4 regions of the Streptomyces sp. NPDC005202 genome follow, and region 1 is predicted to be linked to each of the others. Evidence: riboswitches for the same ligand, from Rfam matches in the RefSeq annotation. Region 1 holds a riboswitch; each other region holds the start of a gene.
What was found. Region 1 has a riboswitch for cyclic di-AMP ahead of ABZV31_RS30505 (M23 family metallopeptidase). Riboswitches for the same ligand answer to the same signal wherever they lie in the genome.
Positions count from the first base shown of each region.

Region 2: another riboswitch for cyclic di-AMP. It lies ahead of ABZV31_RS09350 (transglycosylase SLT domain-containing protein); the one in region 1 lies ahead of ABZV31_RS30505 (M23 family metallopeptidase).
Region 3: another riboswitch for cyclic di-AMP. It lies ahead of ABZV31_RS23405 (transglycosylase family protein); the one in region 1 lies ahead of ABZV31_RS30505 (M23 family metallopeptidase).
Region 4: another riboswitch for cyclic di-AMP. It lies ahead of ABZV31_RS20930 (LysM peptidoglycan-binding domain-containing M23 family metallopeptidase); the one in region 1 lies ahead of ABZV31_RS30505 (M23 family metallopeptidase).

Region 1 covers NZ_JBEXHW010000030.1:67,606-71,794, reverse strand. The annotation lists gene ABZV31_RS30515 (PrsW family intramembrane metalloprotease) at 1-643, shown strand, start outside; partial or broken gene ABZV31_RS30510 (aldo/keto reductase) at 748-951, opposite strand; gene ABZV31_RS30505 (M23 family metallopeptidase) at 1,084-2,115, opposite strand; cyclic di-AMP (ydaO/yuaA leader) riboswitch at 2,127-2,288, opposite strand; gene ABZV31_RS30500 (PP2C family protein-serine/threonine phosphatase) at 2,523-3,797, opposite strand; tRNA gene ABZV31_RS30495 (tRNA-Met) at 4,001-4,074, opposite strand; gene ABZV31_RS30490 (dihydrofolate reductase family protein) at 4,174-4,189, opposite strand, start outside.
Region 2 covers NZ_JBEXHW010000004.1:82,947-87,135, reverse strand. The annotation lists gene ABZV31_RS09360 (CHRD domain-containing protein) at 1-47, opposite strand, end outside; gene ABZV31_RS09355 (polyprenyl synthetase family protein) at 313-1,323, opposite strand; cyclic di-AMP (ydaO/yuaA leader) riboswitch at 2,010-2,198, shown strand; gene ABZV31_RS09350 (transglycosylase SLT domain-containing protein) at 2,203-2,691, shown strand; gene ABZV31_RS09345 (HAD family hydrolase) at 2,789-3,601, opposite strand; gene ABZV31_RS09340 (carboxymuconolactone decarboxylase family protein) at 3,711-4,169, opposite strand.
Region 3 covers NZ_JBEXHW010000017.1:70,605-74,793, reverse strand. The annotation lists gene eno (phosphopyruvate hydratase) at 1-880, opposite strand, end outside; gene ABZV31_RS23405 (transglycosylase family protein) at 1,267-1,962, opposite strand; cyclic di-AMP (ydaO/yuaA leader) riboswitch at 1,967-2,132, opposite strand; gene ABZV31_RS23400 (transglycosylase family protein) at 2,315-3,319, opposite strand; gene ABZV31_RS23395 (cytochrome P450) at 3,520-4,189, opposite strand, start outside.
Region 4 covers NZ_JBEXHW010000013.1:173,482-177,670, reverse strand. The annotation lists partial or broken gene ABZV31_RS20935 (alpha-galactosidase) at 1-1,495, shown strand, start outside; cyclic di-AMP (ydaO/yuaA leader) riboswitch at 1,800-1,958, shown strand; partial or broken gene ABZV31_RS20930 (LysM peptidoglycan-binding domain-containing M23 family metallopeptidase) at 1,961-2,862, shown strand; gene ABZV31_RS20925 (SGNH/GDSL hydrolase family protein) at 3,097-3,882, shown strand; gene ABZV31_RS20920 (TetR family transcriptional regulator C-terminal domain-containing protein) at 4,079-4,189, opposite strand, start outside.

The DNA of each region.
Region 1 (4,189 bases):
CTTCGGCGTCGCCGCGCGCTGCGGAGACCGCCAGCATGTGCGGCGCGTACTGCTGCCGCTGTCCGGACTGCTGCTCGCGATGAGCATGCACGCCTTCTGGAACGGCTCCTCGACCTTCGGCGACTACGGCTTCTTCGCCGTCTACGGGGCGTTCATGGTGCCCGCGTTCGGGCTGCTGACCTGGCTGGTGATCTGGACGCGGCAGCGGGAGCTGCGGACCGTGCGCGAGGAGCTGCCCGCCTACGCCGCCGCCGGATGGCTGGCACCGGCCGAGCCGTTCGCCCTCGGCTCCATGCGGGCGCGCAGGCTGGCCCGGGAGTACGCCGGGCACCACTTCGGGAAGCCGGCGGCGCGGGCGGTCGCCCAGTACGAGGCGTACGCGACCTCGCTGGCGTTCCTGCGGCACCGGGGGCGCCGGGGGCGGGCCGGGGCCGACTTCGTCGTACGGGAACGGGAGTTGCTGCACGAGCTGTGGCGGCGGCGGGAGGTGGCCCGGCCGGCGTTGGACCACGCGGCGCGGGCCACGGCTCCTCCGGTTCCGGTGGCTGCGGGGCCATGGCCGGTGTACGGGGTGTACGGGTATCCGGCGGCGCCGTATCCCCCGTACAACCCGTACACCCCGTACAACCCGTACCGGTCGTAGCGGAGAGGCTACGCCGACGCCTCCGGGCGACGACGATGTCGGAGCGGTTGCCGCGCTGCTTCACCCTCCCCCAAGCTCTTCGAGCAGGGGGACCCCCAGCCGGTGATCGTCTCGGACTCGCCGCCCCGGTTGCCCTCGACCCACGCCGAGTAGGAGTCGGCGGTGTCGACGAAGTTGCCGCCGGCAGCCGTGTACGCGTCGAGGACGGCGAAGGACTGCGCCTCGTCGGCGGTCCAGCCGAAGACGTTGCCGCCGAGGGCGGGGAAGACCTCGAGGTCGGACGTGCCCAGCTTGCGTGGAGAAGTCATGACCAGCATCAACACCCATGCCGGAGGGGCCCATTCCGCCGACTCCCGCAAAGGTTGCGCGAACACCTGACCGGCAGCCCTGACGTCGGGGGGGCGCCGTCAGGACCGCCGGGGATCAGGGAAGGGCAGGTGTCAGGGGTTGAGGCCCTTGCCCCGAAGCCACGTCATCGGGTCGATCCCGGTGGCCTGGCCGTCGGGGTGGACCTCCAGGTGCAGGTGCGGCCCGGTGACGTTGCCGGTGGCGCCCACGCGGCCGATGACGTCGCCCGTGCCGACCTTCTGGCCGACCTTGACGCTGATCGACGACTGGTGGCAGAACCACAGCTCGGTGCCGTCGTCGAGGGTGAGGATCGTGCGGTAGCCGTAGGCGCCGGCCCAACCTGCCTCGGTGATGGTGCCGCTGTGGATCGCCTTGATCAGGGTGCCTGTGGGCGCGGCGAAGTCGAGGCCGGTGTGGTAGCCGGAGGACCACATGGAGCCGGCCTGGCCGAAGATACCGGTGATGGTGTACGAGGAGGTCGGCAGCGTGTACTGCTTGGCCAGCTCGGCCAGGCGCTCGGCCTCGGCCTTCTTCTTGGCCTCCTCCTCCGCCTTCTGCTTGGCGGCGGCGGCCTTGGCCTCGGCCGCCTTCGCCGCCTTGGCGGCCGCCTCGTCGGCCTGCTTGGCGGCGGCGGCCTCCGCGGCCGCCTCGGCCTTGGTGTCGACCTGGACCTGCTGCAGATCGGCCTGGGCCATGATGCGGTTGCGCAGCGCCTCGCCGGCGTCGGCGGTGCCCTGGGCGGTGTCGGCGGAGGTCACGCCGACGGTGCTGAGCGCGGTCGCGGAGCCCTTCGGGGCGTCGGAGGAGTCGCTGAGCAGGGAGTCCACGGAGGGCAGGTCGGGCAGGGAGATGGACACCGGCGGCTTGCCGGTCTGCGCACTGGCCATGCCGCCCGCGCCGACGGCGGCTATGACACCTACGCCGAGGACGGTGGAGCTGCGGGCGAGCCCGCCGCCGCGCTGCTTGGTGACGCGATGCCGGCCGCGTACGGGGCGGATGGACTCCTCGGTGGGGTTCCATTCCTCCCAGGGGCCCTCGTCGGTGCGGTGGCTGCCGTAGCCGAAGGTCTCGGTGCGCTGGCTCGGCACGAACGGGGCTTGGGGAGCGGGCCGGTTGGACGCCACGTGGGCGTACTCCTTTCCTTCCTTCTCGCCTACCGGGTTAGCTGACGGGTTCGGAGCAGGAAGGTCTCCTACGCGCGTAACCCAGCCGTGCGGTCACGGCGGATGACGCCCGATTCACCCCAAGGTGATGGTTGGTTCCCCGGTTCCCTGACGGGATTCGGCAGGTGCGCACGGAGCCGCCTCTTGTGACGGCTGGGACGACCGCGCTGCGTTATCGAACGTTAATAGACCCGAGGCGCGGATTCCAAGCCGTTCGGCTTGATCATTAAACCTTTTTGGCCTGGACGTACGGGCCATGAGTGGTGAAAAGCGGGCGAGTTGGCCAGGACCCAGGAGCGTGACCACTTATGACGGTGTGTCAGTTGTTATGCTCACCGGGACCGTTCGATCACGTCGCGTGACAATGATCAGGGGCGCCGTACGGCGAGCAGTGCCATGTCGTCCGTCATGCCGCCCCCGGAGTGCCGACGCACCTCCGCCGCGAGGGTGCCGAGCAGCGTGCCCGGGTCGCCGAACGTCCGGCCGTCGAGGCGCCGTTCGAGGTCGTAGAAGCGGCCGCGGGCGTCGCGGGCCTCGGACAGGCCGTCGGTGTGGAAGAGCATCATGGCTCCGGCGGGAAACCCGGTCTCCTCGGCACGGTCGGGCCAGATGCCCAGGTCTCCCATGCCGAGCGGTAGCCCGGGGTCGCGGGCCGGCAGCGTGCGCAGGGTGCCGTCCGCATACAGCAGCAGCGGCGGCGGATGGCCGCGGTTGACGATCCGCACCACTGTGCCGTCGTGGAGGATCTCGGCGAGGACGGCGGTGGTGAACCCCTCGAAGGCGTCGATCCCTTCGCGCCGCGAAGCCTCGCGCGCCAGCGCCCGCTCCAGCCGCTGCGCCACCGCCTCCAGCGTGCGCTCCTGCTCGGCGGCTTCCCGGAAGGCCCCGATGACCACGGCCACGGCCGCCACCGCTCCCATGCCCTTGCCGCGCACGTCGCCGACGACGAGCCGGACGCCGTGCGGGCTGTCCTGCACCGCGTACAGGTCGCCGCCGATGAACGCGTCCGCCTGCGCCGCCTCGTAGCGGGCCGCGATGTCCAGTCCGCCGATCCGCCCCGCGGGCTCGGGCAGCACCGCGCGCTGCGCGGCCTCGGCGATCTCACGGGCGGAGGCGAGCCGCTCGTCGCTGCGGCGCACGAGGAGGTTGATCAGCACGGCCAGGACGGCGACCGTCGCCACGGTGACCAGTTCGGTGACCGCGTGGACGTGGAGGACGACGCCGAGCCTGACGTGCAGGGCGAGGACGACAGCGACCGCCGCGACCCCCGTGAGCGCGGTGGCCCGCCGGGACAGCAGGGGGGCAGCGACCAGGGGTGCGGCCGTGAAGAAGGGAGCCGCGGTGAACTCCGACGGGGTGAGGCAGTCGTAGCAGGCGCCGGCGACGAGCAGCAGCGCCGGGAGCATCAGCACGAAGGCGCGCGCACACGAGATCCGCCTCCGCTCGCCCTCTTCGGGCGGGACGGGAGCCGGGCTGTCGCCGAGCCCGGGGTCGGGGACGGGGTCGCCGGGCAGCCGCCCGCCGGCTCTGGCGTACGGGCCGAGGCCTGCGTCACGGGACCCGTGGTCGTACGGTGCGAGGCCGTTGCCGCGGGATGCGAGGTCGTACGGCCCCTCACCCTCCACGTCACCTGGCCACACCACTCGACTCCTGCCGCACACGCCGAACGCCGGTCTCCGCCCGTCCAGGTTTCCCGGACCCGGTGCGGGGAGCGAGCCGTGTGGGCCGACCGGATGACCGTGTGTGAGGAGGAACACGTACGCAGACCCCGGGGCCCCGTGCGCGAGCACGGGAGAAACACTCAGGGCCGGAATCCCGTGATCGGATTCCGGCCCTGAGCCTTCAGTAGCGGGGACAGGATTTGAACCTGCGACCTCTGGGTTATGAGCCCAGCGAGCTACCGAGCTGCTCCACCCCGCGTCGTTGTGTCTCCAGTGTACGCCATGCGCAGGACAGGTTGTGCACGCATGTATGTCCGCGCCGCTTCCCCGGCCGTTTTCGGTCGGCGGAGCCGTCCGTTCAGCCCAGCAGATGC
Region 2 (4,189 bases), on a different contig from region 1:
CCGGTGACGATCAGGCTCTTACGGCGCTTCGAGAACGTCGTGTTCATGCCCATGTTCTTTTTTCTCCCCGTATCTTGGCCGACGCCCCCTGCGTCAGCTTCTGGGCATGAGTACGGAGGCGATCTTAGATTGGACTCAGTCCAATCATGTGAGCCATATCACATGCAGCGGTGGCTCGCTCCTCACCCGAGCGAGTCGGCCCGGGCGGGTGAACGAAGGCGGGGTGGACGAAGGCGGGGTGAACGAAGGCGAGGTGGAAGAAGGCGAGGTGGAAGAAGGCGAGGTGGAAGAAGGCGGGTCAACGAAGGCGGGTCAGCCCGCCCGGTGCACCACCGCATCGCACAGCTCCATCAGCGCCCTCTTCGCGTCGCACTCCCGCAGCGGCGCCAGCGCAGCCCGCGCCTCCTCCGCATACCGCACGGTGTCCCTCCGCGCCTGCTCCAACGCCGGGTGCACCCGCAGCGCCGCCAGCGCCTCCGCGTGCCGCACGTCGTCACTCAGGTCGGAGTCCAGCAGCTCGCACAGCGCGATGTCCTCGGCCAGCCCCAGCCGTGCCGCCCGCTCCCGCAGCCGCAGCACCGGAAGCGTCGCGATCCCCTCCCGGAGATCCGTCCCCGGCGTCTTCCCGGACTCGTGCGAGTCGGAAGCGATGTCCAGCACGTCGTCCGCGAGCTGGAAGGCGACCCCCAGCCGCTCGCCGTACTGCGTCAGTACGTCCACGACCGTCTCGTCAGCCCCGGACATCATCGCCCCGAACCGGCACGACACCGCCACCAGCGACCCCGTCTTGCCGCCCAGCACGTCCAGGTAGTGCTCGACCGGATCGCGCCCGTCCGTCGGCCCCGCCGTCTCCAGGATCTGCCCGGTGACCAGCCGCTCGAACGCCACGGCCTGCACCCGCACGGCCTCGGGGCCGAGGTCGGCGAGGATCTGCGAGGCCCGGGCGAAGAGGAAGTCCCCGGTGAGGACCGCGACCGAGTTCCCCCAGCGGGTGTTCGCGCTGGGCACCCCGCGCCGCACCGCAGCCTCGTCCATCACGTCGTCGTGGTACAGCGTGGCCAGGTGCGTCAGCTCCACGACCACGGCCGACGGCACGACCCCCGGCGCGTACGGGTCCCCGAACTGCGCAGCGAGCATCACGAGCAGCGGCCGAAACCGCTTCCCGCCCGCCCGTACGAGGTGCTGCGCGGCCTCCGTGATGAAGGGAACCTCGCTCTTGGTGGCTTCGAGCAACCCTTCCTCGACAGCCGCCAACCCGGCCTGGACATCGGCTTCGAGAGCCTGGTCCCGCACGCTCAGCCCGAACGGCCCGACGACGGTCACGAGGGGTCTCCTGTCTGCTGGTGTCTGCTGGCGGTTACACGGTTTGTCGATAGGTCGCTGCCATCACTCGAGTCAGCGTATCCGGTCACGTTTCGATCACCGATAACGCCCACCGATACAGGCCAGGCGGTATCGGATCACGCCCGGTATGTTTTTGATCATCTGATAAGAACGCATATCTATTGACTTACCCCTCCTGTTCGCTCTGCGCTCCCCCATACATCCGTACGCCATTCTTCTGTGAAACGACCCACAGGGCATCCGAACGGGCTACGGGACGATCAGCGTCGCGACACGCCGCCCGCCCACCACCGGGCCGGCGAGCCGACCCGGCCCTCCGTCGACGTGGCGACCATCACGCGCACCCCGGGGGTGCCCGCTTCACCGGACTGCGGGTGCCCGATTCACCCCTATTGGGGATTGAATTCCCCTTGGTCTTGAATGCCCTTCGGCCGCTCAAACAGTGAATTGAGTCACGGTCAGCCGCCGATGTCCTGCACCCCCTCACCCTCGTTTCCCCTTCCCCTGCAAGCGAGTTGAGGCTTGGCAACCGCAAAGGATCAAGCGTCTTATACGCCTCACATCAAGGTCAACTAGGGCGATGTGTGACTCCGGCACTTGTTTCGGACATGTGCTCTCGCATACGTTCCCGGCCGTCGGGCGGACGCCGAATCCTGCCGCCGCCCGGAACCCGTCGACCGAACCACTCACGGCAGGAGCGGGGGACCCAGGTAAGTCGCCGATCCGCACGTCGTACGTCCCACGTCGTACGTCGCGCCGGAACGGCTTGGGGTGAAGTCGCGCTCTTCCGGGCGCGGCCGGGCACCTCCCAGCCCGAACCCGACAGCTCACCTCGCAGGCGACGGAGAGGAATCTGCCATGCCCGTCAAGGCTCAGCCCCGCCGTGCCCGCACCGCTCGTCTCGCCCGCACCCTCGCCGTCGCCGGCACGGGTGCCGCCGTCCTCGCCCTCCCGCTGATCGGTGCGACCAGCGCCTCCGCGGCCACCACGACGTCCACCACGACCGCCGCGACCGCGGTCTCGTACCCGAACAACCTCGACGGGTGGATCCGGGCGTCGCTGGCGATCATGGCGCAGAGGGGCATCCCGGGGACGTACAACGGCATCTACCGCAACATCATGCGCGAGTCGTCGGGCAACCCGCGGGCCATCAACCTCTGGGACTCCAACGCCCGCGCGGGCATCCCGTCCAAGGGCCTGCTCCAGGTCATCGACCCGACGTTCAGGGCCTACCACGTGCCCGGCACGTCGTACGACATCTACGACCCGGTCGCCAACATCACGGCCGCCTGCAACTACGCGGCCGCGCGGTACGGCTCGATCGACAACGTCTTCGGCGCGTACTGACCTGGGCGCGCCCCGGACACGGCGTACTGACCTACGGTGCGCCCCCGGACGCGGCGTACTGACGTACGGCGCGCCCCCTGATGCCTCCTCCTGGCGCCTACCGGCCCGGGAACAACCGCTCGAGGACGACGGCGATGCCGTCGTCCTCGTTCGACAAGGTGACCTCGTCGGCCACCGCCTTGAGTTCGGGGTGGGCGTTGGCCATGGCGACGCCGCGGGCGGCCCACTGGAACATGGGGATGTCGTTCGGCATGTCGCCGAAGGCGAGGGCGTGTTCGCGGCTCAGCCCCAGGTGTTCTGCGGCCAGCGCCAGCCCCGTCGCCTTGGTGATGCCGCATGGCTGAAGTTCGACGGTCCCCGGGCCCGACATGGTGACCGTCGCGAGGGAACCGACCACGTTCCGGGCCGCCGTCGCCAACTCGTCGTCGGACAGGGTGGGATGGCGCAGCAGCACCTTGCTGATGGGCGCGCACCACAGGTCGTCGCGCCGTTCGACCCGTACGGCGGGCAGGGTGGGGTGCGGCATGAGGTACCCCGGCTCGATGAGCGTGAGCCCGTCCACCCCGTCCTGGTCGACCGCGGCGTAGACCTGCCCCACCTCGGCCTCGATCTTGCCGAGCGCGGTCTCGGCCAGCTCCCGGTCCAGGGTGACCGACCACAGCAGACGGTCCGCCCCGGCGTCGTACAGCTGCGCGCCCTGACCGCACACCGCGAGCCCCGTGCTGCCCAGGTCGTCGAGCAGCGGCCGCACCCTCGGCGCCGGCCGTCCGGTCACCACGAGGTGCCGGGCACCGGCCGCCGCCACCCGCGCGAGCGCGGCGAGGGACCGTTCGGACAGGGTGTCGTCGCCGCGCAGCAGCGTTCCGTCCAGGTCAGTGGCGATGAGGGCATATGCGAGGGGAGCGGCCATGATCAGAGAATACGGACCCGCCCCACCGGCCCGACGGGAACCGGACGACAGCGGCGTACACCGCTGTCCCGGCCGCGTCCCCCGCAACTGCCTTTCGTACTCCGGCTCTTCACCAGGTGGTGCCCGCGGGCTCCTTGATGGTGGTGTTGAGCCGGTTGAACATGTTGGTGAGCGAGATCACGAGGAGCAGCGCAGACAGCTCCTTCTCGTCGAAGTGGTCGGCCACCTCGTCCCACAGGGCGTCGGGCACCGCCTCCTCCGACCGGTCGGCGAGGCGGGTCATCCGCTCGGCCAGCTGCAGCGCGGCACGCTCGGCGTCCGTGAAGCAGGGCGCCTCGCGCCAGGCGGCCACGGCCGCGATGCGCTCCTCGTTCGCCCCGGCCTTGCGCAGGTTCACCGTGTGCCCGTGCACGCACGCGCTGCAGCCGTTGATCTGGCTGGCGCGCAGCCCGACGATCTCCGCCAGCTCCTGGGGGAGGCCGCCCTCACCGATCGCCTGGATGATGCTGCCGATGCCCTTCATGGCGGTGGGCAGGACGTACGCCGGGTTCTTCATCCGAGCCTGCATGGTGGTGCCTCCTGTGTCAG
Region 3 (4,189 bases), on a different contig from region 1:
CCCAGTCGTCCTCGAACAGCGGGTCCTCGATGGAGACCAGCGGGTAGGCGGCGACGAGCTCCTCGTAGTACTCCGTCATCTCCGCGGCGGAGCGCTCCTTGCCCTCGAAGAGGTACTTGCCGTCCTTGTAGAACTCGGAGGCGGCGACGTCGAGGGCGAGGGCGATCTGCTGGCCGGGGGCGTAGCCGGCCTCCTTGATGGCCTCCAGGATGAGGTCGAGGGCCTCGCGGTTGGAGCCGAGGTTCGGGGCGAAGCCGCCCTCGTCACCGAGGCCGGTGGACAGGCCCTTGCCCTTCAGGACCTTCTTCAGGGTGTGGTAGACCTCGGCACCCCAGCGCAGCGCCTCGGAGAAGGACTCCGCGCCGATCGGGGCGATCATGAACTCCTGGATGTCCACGTTGGAGTCGGCGTGCGAGCCGCCGTTGAGGATGTTCATCATCGGCACCGGCAGCAGGTGCGCGTTCGGGCCGCCCAGGTAGCGGAAGAGGGGGAGGTCGCTGGCCTCGGAGGCGGCGTGGGCGACGGCGAGGGAGACGCCGAGGATGGCGTTGGCGCCGAGGGAGCCCTTGTTGTCGGTGGCGTCCAGGTCGAACATCGCCTGGTCGATCAGGCGCTGCTCGGTGGCGTCGTAGCCGACCAGCTCCGGGCCGATCTGCTCGATGACGGCCAGGACGGCCTTCTCGACGCCCTTGCCCTGGTAGCGGTTGGGGTCGCCGTCGCGGAGCTCGATGGCCTCGAAGGCGCCGGTGGAAGCGCCGGACGGGACGGCGGCACGACCCGTGCTGCCGTCGTCGAGGCCGACCTCGACCTCGACCGTGGGGTTGCCTCGGGAGTCCAGGATTTCCCGGGCTACGACGACGTCGATGGACGGCACGAGCATCTCCTTCTTGGATGTGACGCTGGAAGTGCGGGGCTGGTGTGCCTTGCGACTAGAGCCTAACCGCCCGGAGCCATCGGCCAGCCGACCGACCGTCCCGTGGACAGGGTGACCGTACACTTTGTTTCCACACGAAACAAAGGGGCCTGGAGAAGCCGGGATGAAGACCGGGAGAAGAAAAGCCCCGCCCCGGTGCGTACGGGGGAACACGCACCGGGGCGGGGAGCCCGTCGGGGACGGGCGGCGAGCCCCACGTGACCTCCACTGTGCGACCTCCACTGTGGAGGCCACGCGCACGAGGGACCTGTGGCTCGGCTACCGGCCGGCTGTCACTTCAGGTGCAGCTGGCCGACCGGCTGTCACTTCAGGTGCAGCTGGCCGACCGGCTGTCACTTCAGGTGCAGCTGCTGGCCCGGGTAGATGAGGTTGGCGTCCTCGACGATGTCCTTGTTCAGTTCGAACAGCTTCTGCCAGCCACCCTGGACGCGGTGCTTCTCGGCGATCGAGCTGAGGGTGTCGCCCGCGACCACCTTGTACTCGCCGTCGCCCTTCTTGACCTTCTTGCCGGTCGGGGTGGTGACGGTCTTCTTGGCGGCCGGACGCTGCGCGGAGCGGTTGGCGGCCTGCTGCTCGGTGGAGCGGGTGGTGGTGCTGCTCTTCGTGGAGCTGCCGGAGCCGTTGCTCGACGAGGAGCCCGTGCTGCCGGTGTAGGCGGCGCTGGACAGGCCCTTGCCGCAGACCGGCCAGGCGCCCTTGCCCTGGCCCGCGAGGACCTTCTCGGCGATGGCTATCTGCTGCGCCTTGGTGGCCAGGTCGGCACGCGGGGCGTAGGCGGTGCCGCCGTAGGCGGCCCAGGTGGAGTTGGTGAACTGCAGACCGCCGTAGAAGCCGTTGCCGGTGTTGATGGACCAGTTGCCGCCGGACTCGCACTGGGCGACCGCGTCCCACTCGGAAGCGGTGGCGGCGGAGGCGTTGCCGGCCGCCATCAGCGGGGCGGCGACGGCGGCACCGGTGACACCGGCGAGCGCGATGGCACGGGTTGCCTTGGACGGACGACGGTGCTTGCCCTTGCCGGAAAACAGCATGGATGGATCCCCTCACCGACGCCTGCGAGGTGAGCTGTCGGGTTCGGGCCGGTTGAGTTGCCCGGCCGCGCCCCTTGCGAGGCACGGCTTCACCCCCAGCCGCTCCGGTCAACTGCCCGGCGCGGCACTTACCTTGGGTCCCCCGCTCCTGCCTACGGCGCTTGACGCGACGACTGTTCCCGGGCAGCCGCTGGCAGGATTCGGCGTTGCGGCAGCCGGGGCTCGCGATGGCGAGCGGTCATGACCGTAGACACGCGATCCGCCGAATTTCAAAGACGATCAGGGCTTCTGAGACTCATCCCACACTTTCATTGCACCGGACATTCGGCGCGAAGTATGACGTGAACTCCCGCTACTTTTGGGCCGTTTCGGCAGGAACTTCAAGGGTCTGACCGGCAACGAGGTGGTCCGGGTCGGCGCCGATCTCGTCCTTGTTCGCGGCATAGAGCGCGCGCCACCCGCCCGGGAGGTCAAGGGAGTCGGCGATGGACGCGAGGGATTCGCCGGAGCGGACGGTGTACGAGTCGTCGACGGTGGCGCGTGCACCGCTGTCGCCGCGTGAGGCGTGACGACCAGAGGCGGCGGCCGTACGGTTGTCGGCCGGATCCTCGGCGGCACTGTCGCCACGGTGGCGGCCGGTACCGAGCGCCCCGGTGTCGACCAGGGCCGAAGAGCCGCCGGTCTGCCCGGAGTTGTCCGAGTCGCCGAACTCGGGAGCCGCCGTGGGTGAGCTGCCGAAGCCCCGCGAGTCGCTCGCATCGGATTCAGTGGATGTGTCGGACTTGGGGGAGTTGTCCACCTTGGTAGGCGAAGAAGGTGAAGAGGAAGGCTTCGTAGCGGATTCGACCGACGAGCCGGAGGGGCCCGTCGACGAGTCGGACAGACCATGGTCGGTCGACTCGGACGAGTCGGAGGATCCGGACGAGTCGGAAGCCGAGGACGAGCCGCTCCCCACGCCGGTGTCGATGTTCGCCTCACCGGAGTCCTTGGTGAGACCGGAGAGCAGCCCGCAGGTGGGCCAGGCACCGGGGCCCCGGTCGGCGAGGATCTTCTCGGCGACCGCTATCTGCTGGGACCGGCTGGCCTGGTCGGCGCTCGGGGCGTAGGCGAGGCCGCCGTACTTCTCCCAGTCGTCCTGGGTCAACTGCAGGCCGCCGTAGTAGCCGTTGCCGTTGTCGGCGCTCCAGGAGCCGCCGCTCTCGCACTCGGCCACCTTGTCCCACGTGGTGCCGTCGGCCGCGCTCGCGCCGGTGGCGCCGAGGAGCGGGATGGCGATGGCGGAACCGGTCACTCCGGCCGCAACAAGGAGAGCCGGAGCCTGACGGGGGCGACGGTGACGACCGTTCCCGGAGAGCATGCGGAAACCTTTCGTGCGACAGCAGTGACCGGCGCGGCGGATGCTGCTCGGCGCCGCGCTGATGCGTGAACGTATCGGGTGACGATCACTTGTCACAAGTTAATGCCGCGCAGATCACGTGAAGATCACATAGTTGAACGTGTGTCATCTTTGCCCTCGTCAGCGGGCCGGTGCAGGGCCCTTTTCGCCCCGTGTCCGACTTACCGGACCGGCGTGAAGCGGACGGGCAGTGTCCGCAGTCCGCGCATGATGAGCCCGCCACGCCAGCGCAAGTCGGCCGGATCGGCGTCGAGTTGGAGATCGGGGAGCCGGGTGAGGAGGGTGGCGAGCGCGGTCTGGCCCTCCAGCCGGGCGAGCGGGGCGCCGAGGCAGTAGTGGATGCCGTGGCCGTACCCGAGGTGCTGGTTGTCACGTCGGCCGAGGTCGAGAACGTCGGGGTCGGCGAACCGCGCCGGATCCCGGTCGGCGGCGGCGAGGACGACGAGGACCGGGTCGCCGGGTGCGATGTCCTGCCCGCCGATGGTGAGCGGCCGGGTGGCGAACCGCCAGGTGGCGAGCTCCACGGGACCGTCGTAGCGCAGGAGTTCCTCGACGCCGGTCTCCAGCAGGCCGCTTTCGCCGCTCTCCAGGGACTTCTGGAGCCGGTCCCGCTGCTCGGGGTGGGTGAGGAGGGCGTACGTGCCGTTGCCGATGAGGTTGACGGTGGTCTCGAAGCCGGCGAAGAGGAGGATGAAGGCCATGGCGGCGGCCTCGTTCTCGGTGAGGTGCTCGCCGTGGTCGGAGGCGCGGATGAGGCCGGAGATGAGGTCCTCGGCCGGGCCGGGCTCGGCCGGGAGCGCCGCGCGCTTGCGGTGGATCAGGTCGGCGAGA
Region 4 (4,189 bases), on a different contig from region 1:
CGACACCGACGCCACCGAGGAACACGGCGAGGTCTACGGCTGTGCCCTCGGCTGGTCCGGCTCCTGGCGGATCGCGGTCGCCGGGCTCCCGGACGGGCGGGTGCAGATCACCGGCGGCGCCGGGTACGACGACTCGGGCCTGCTGACGCTGGCCGCTGGGGAGTCGTACACGACGCCGGTCTTCGCGGGCCTGTTCAGCGACGGCGGCTTCGGCGGCGCGAGCCGCGCCTGGCACGCCTACCAGCGGGCACGTCATCCCGGACGCGGACCGGGACCGGCCGGTGCTCTACAACTCCTGGGAGGCCACGGAGTTCGACATCTCCGAGGAGCGGCAGCGGGCGCTCGCGCGGCGGGCGGCGGCCATCGGCATCGAGCTGTTCGTGGTCGACGACGGCTGGTTCGGCGCCCGCACCAGTGACCGGGCCGGGCTCGGCGACTGGCGGCCCAACCCCGACCGCTTCCCGGCCGGCCTGAAGCCGCTCGCCGACCACGTGCACGCCCTCGGCATGCAGTTCGGCATCTGGGTCGAGCCCGAGATGGTCAATTCGGACAGCGACCTGTACCGCGCCCACCCCGACTGGGTGCAGTACCAACCAGGACGAAAGCGGACGGAATTCCGCAACCAGCTCGTGCTCAACCTGGCCCGCGAGGACGTCCAGGAGTATCTGTGGGAGCAGCTCGACGGGCTCCTGTCCAGCGCCCCGATCGACTACGTGAAGTGGGACTTCAACCGCTGCTTCACCGACGCCGGCTGGCCCGGGGAGTCGTATCCGCAGCGCCTGTGGGTCGACCACGTGCGCGCGGTGTACGCCCTGCTGGACCGGCTGCGGGCCGCCCACCCGGGCGTCGCCTTCGAGTCCTGCTCGGGCGGCGGAGGCCGCGTCGACATCGGCATCATGAGCCGGACGGACCAGGTGTGGACCTCGGACAACACCGATCCGCTCGACCGCCTTGTCATCCAGCACGGCTTCAGCCAGATCCATCCCGCGCGGGTCATGGCCGCCTGGGTCACCGACAGCCCGAACACCCAGCTCAACGGGCGGGTTTGCGCTTCCGTTTCGTCAGCGCCATGGCCGGAGTACTCGGCGTCGGCGGCGACCTCACCGGGTGGACGGAGGAAGAGCTGACCGAGGCACGGGCTTGGGTGGCCCTCTACAAGGAGATCCGGCCCGTCGTGCAGCGCGGCGACCTCTTCCGGCTGCGCCCGCCGCAGGGCGGGCTGAGCGCGGTGCAGTACGTGCTCGGCGGCGAGACGGTCGTCCTCGCCCTGCTCCAGGCGCAGCACTACGTCGAGCCGGTTCCGGCGCTGCGGCTGCGCGGCCTCGACCCGACGGCGATGTACGAATGCCGAAGTGGGGGTCCCCCCGGCTCGAGTGCAGCCGAGAGCCTGCGGGAAGGTGAAGTGCTCCGCGGTGCCGTCCTGCTGCATCACGGGCTGCGCACCGGGCTCGGTGGCGACCTCGATGCGACGGTTCTCCGCCTCCGTCGTATCTGAAACTACTGTCCGAATTGCAGCCTTCATTCCAACTCGCTCCGGATTAAGGGGTGCTGGAAAGCGGCCGCGTGAGGAGCATCATATTCGTGACCGAGCGTCGCCCGTCATGTTCACGTAATTCGTGTAATATTCCAGGGAATTGAACAAGGAAAGGGCGATCGAATTCACGGAGGGTGACCGGGAATTCCCGTAACGGATCAAGCAAAAGGCGGAGAACTGTGACCATCTGCTTGTCCCTGCGTGTCTTGATCGCTTACGTTCTCCACCGATCCGGACGGACGCCGAATCCTGCCGCCGTCCGGGGCCCGCACACTCACCTGTGCACGGCAGGAGCGGCGGGACCCACAGGTACGACTGCCTGTTCCGGTCTCCGGAACGGCTAGGGGTTAAGCCGCGTCCCCGCGGCCGGGCATCTCCAGCCCGAACCCGACAGCTCACCTCGCAGGCGCCGGAGAGGAATTTGCCATGCCGGCGAAGGGAAAGCACCGCCGCCCGAAGCCCCAGCGCTTCACCCGCACCATCGCCGCCGCCGGAACCGGTGGCGCCGCCCTCGCCCTGCCGCTCATCGGAGCCACCGGCGCCCACGCGGCCCCCGCGCAGTCCGTCTCCGAAAAGGCCGTCCAGACCGTCCCGTGACCGGGAAGACGGCCGCCGCCAAGTACGCGGGCGTGCGGATCTACACCGTCAGGACCGGCGACTACCTCTCGAAGATCGCCGAAAAGCAGCATGTCGTCGGCGGCTGGAAGAAGCTCTACCAGGACAACCGCCGGGCCATCGGCGACGACCCGTCGCTGATCCACCCGGGCCTGAAGCTGACGCTCGGCCACAAGGCCGCGACGACCGACGCGACACAGGCGCCCAAGTCGTCGTCCTCCGCATCCTCCTCGGCCTTCGTCACGAAGGGTACGAAGGCCACGAAAGCCACGAAGGCCACCCAGGCCGCCCAGACCACCTCCACCGGCTACACCCTCCCCGTGACCGGCGCCACCATCGGCACCGGCTACCACGTGGCCGGCAGCATGTGGTCCAGCGGCTACCACACGGGCGTCGACTTCGTCGTGCCGACCGGCACCCCGGTCAAGGCCGTGGCCGCGGGCACCGTCGTCTTTGCGGGCTGGGGCGGCGCGTACGGCAACCAGGTCGTCGTCAAGCTGAGCGACGGCTACTACGCCCAGTACGCCCACCTGTCCTCCCTCTCGGTCTCCGCCGGCCAGACCGTGACCGCGGGCCAGCAGCTCGGCCTGTCCGGTGCGACCGGCAACGTGACTGGCCCGCACCTGCACTTCGAGATCCGCACCACGCCGAACTACGGCTCGGACGTGGACCCGGTCGCCTACCTTCGCTCGCACGGCGTCGCCGTCGGCTGACGCGCGCGCCCCTCGGAACCACCTGCCTGACACGCCGCCGAAGGCCGGACCCCGATCCCCGGGTCCGGCCTTCGGTGTTCGGCGGCTCGTTCCTGCCGCGTATTCCCGGTTGAGCCAGAAACGGAAAGTGGCTTATCTCACCGCCCGTCAACCCCTGCCTACGGTCGCGTAGGTCACATCAAAGGTGAATCATGGGCCGATGTGGCAGACGATTCGAAGAGTGACAGCAGATCAGTGATCGGGTCGTACGTGGCGGTGGGGGACAGCTTCACCGAGGGTGTCGGCGACCCCGGCCCCGACGGGGCGTTCGTCGGCTGGGCCGACCGGTTCGCCGTGCTCCTCGCGGACCGGCGGCCCGAGGGCGACTTCAACTACACGAACCTCGCCGTGCGCGGCAAGCTGCTCGACCAGATCGTGGCGGACCAGATCCCGCGGGCCGTCGAACTCGCCCCGGACCTGGTGTCGTTCTGCGCGGGCGGCAACGACATCATCCGCCCCGGCACCGACCCGGACGACGTGGCGGAGCGCTTCGAGAAGGCGGTCGCCCGGCTCGCCTCCGCCGCCGGCACCGTCATGGTCGCCACCGGCTTCGACACCCGGGACGTGCCCGTCCTCAAGCACCTGCGCGGCAAGATCGCCACATACAACGGGCACGTACGGGCCATCGCCGACCGCTACGGCTGCCCGGTGCTCGACCTGTGGTCCCTCAAGGCCATCCAGGACCGCCGCGCCTGGGACGACGACCGGCTGCACCTGTCTCCCGAGGGGCACACGCGCGTGGCGCTACGCGCCGGGCAGGCCCTCGGTATCGACGTCCCGGCCGACCCGGAGCAGCCCTGGCCACCGCTGCCGCCGCGCGGCACCCTGGAGATCCGCCGCGACGACGTCCACTGGGCGCGTGAGTACCTGGTGCCGTGGATCGGCCGCCGACTGCGCGGCGAGTCGTCGGGCGACCACGTGAGGGCCAAGGGCACGCTGTCGCCGGACGACATCAAGATGCGGATCGCTTCGGTGGCTTGAGGGCGGGCCGCAGTCGGGCTCCGCGTACCGAAGTCACCAAGGGGCACGACCTCGACACCGGGTCGTGCCCCTTGTCGTTGCCGGGGGGCGGGCGAGAGGCCCGCGCCGTTCCATGGCGGTCGGTGACGCTCCGCGGGCTCCGGGGCGGTCGGCGGATGCTCCTCGGGTTCCGGGGCGGGGCGAGGCGAAGGCGTCCTCACCGTTCCGCGGCCGTCAACGCCTCCCGCTCCAGCCCCAGTTCCCGGGCCAGCGCCTCGTCCACCCACTCCTGGGCCCGCGCGCGGGAGACCGCGGCCCCGTATGCCGT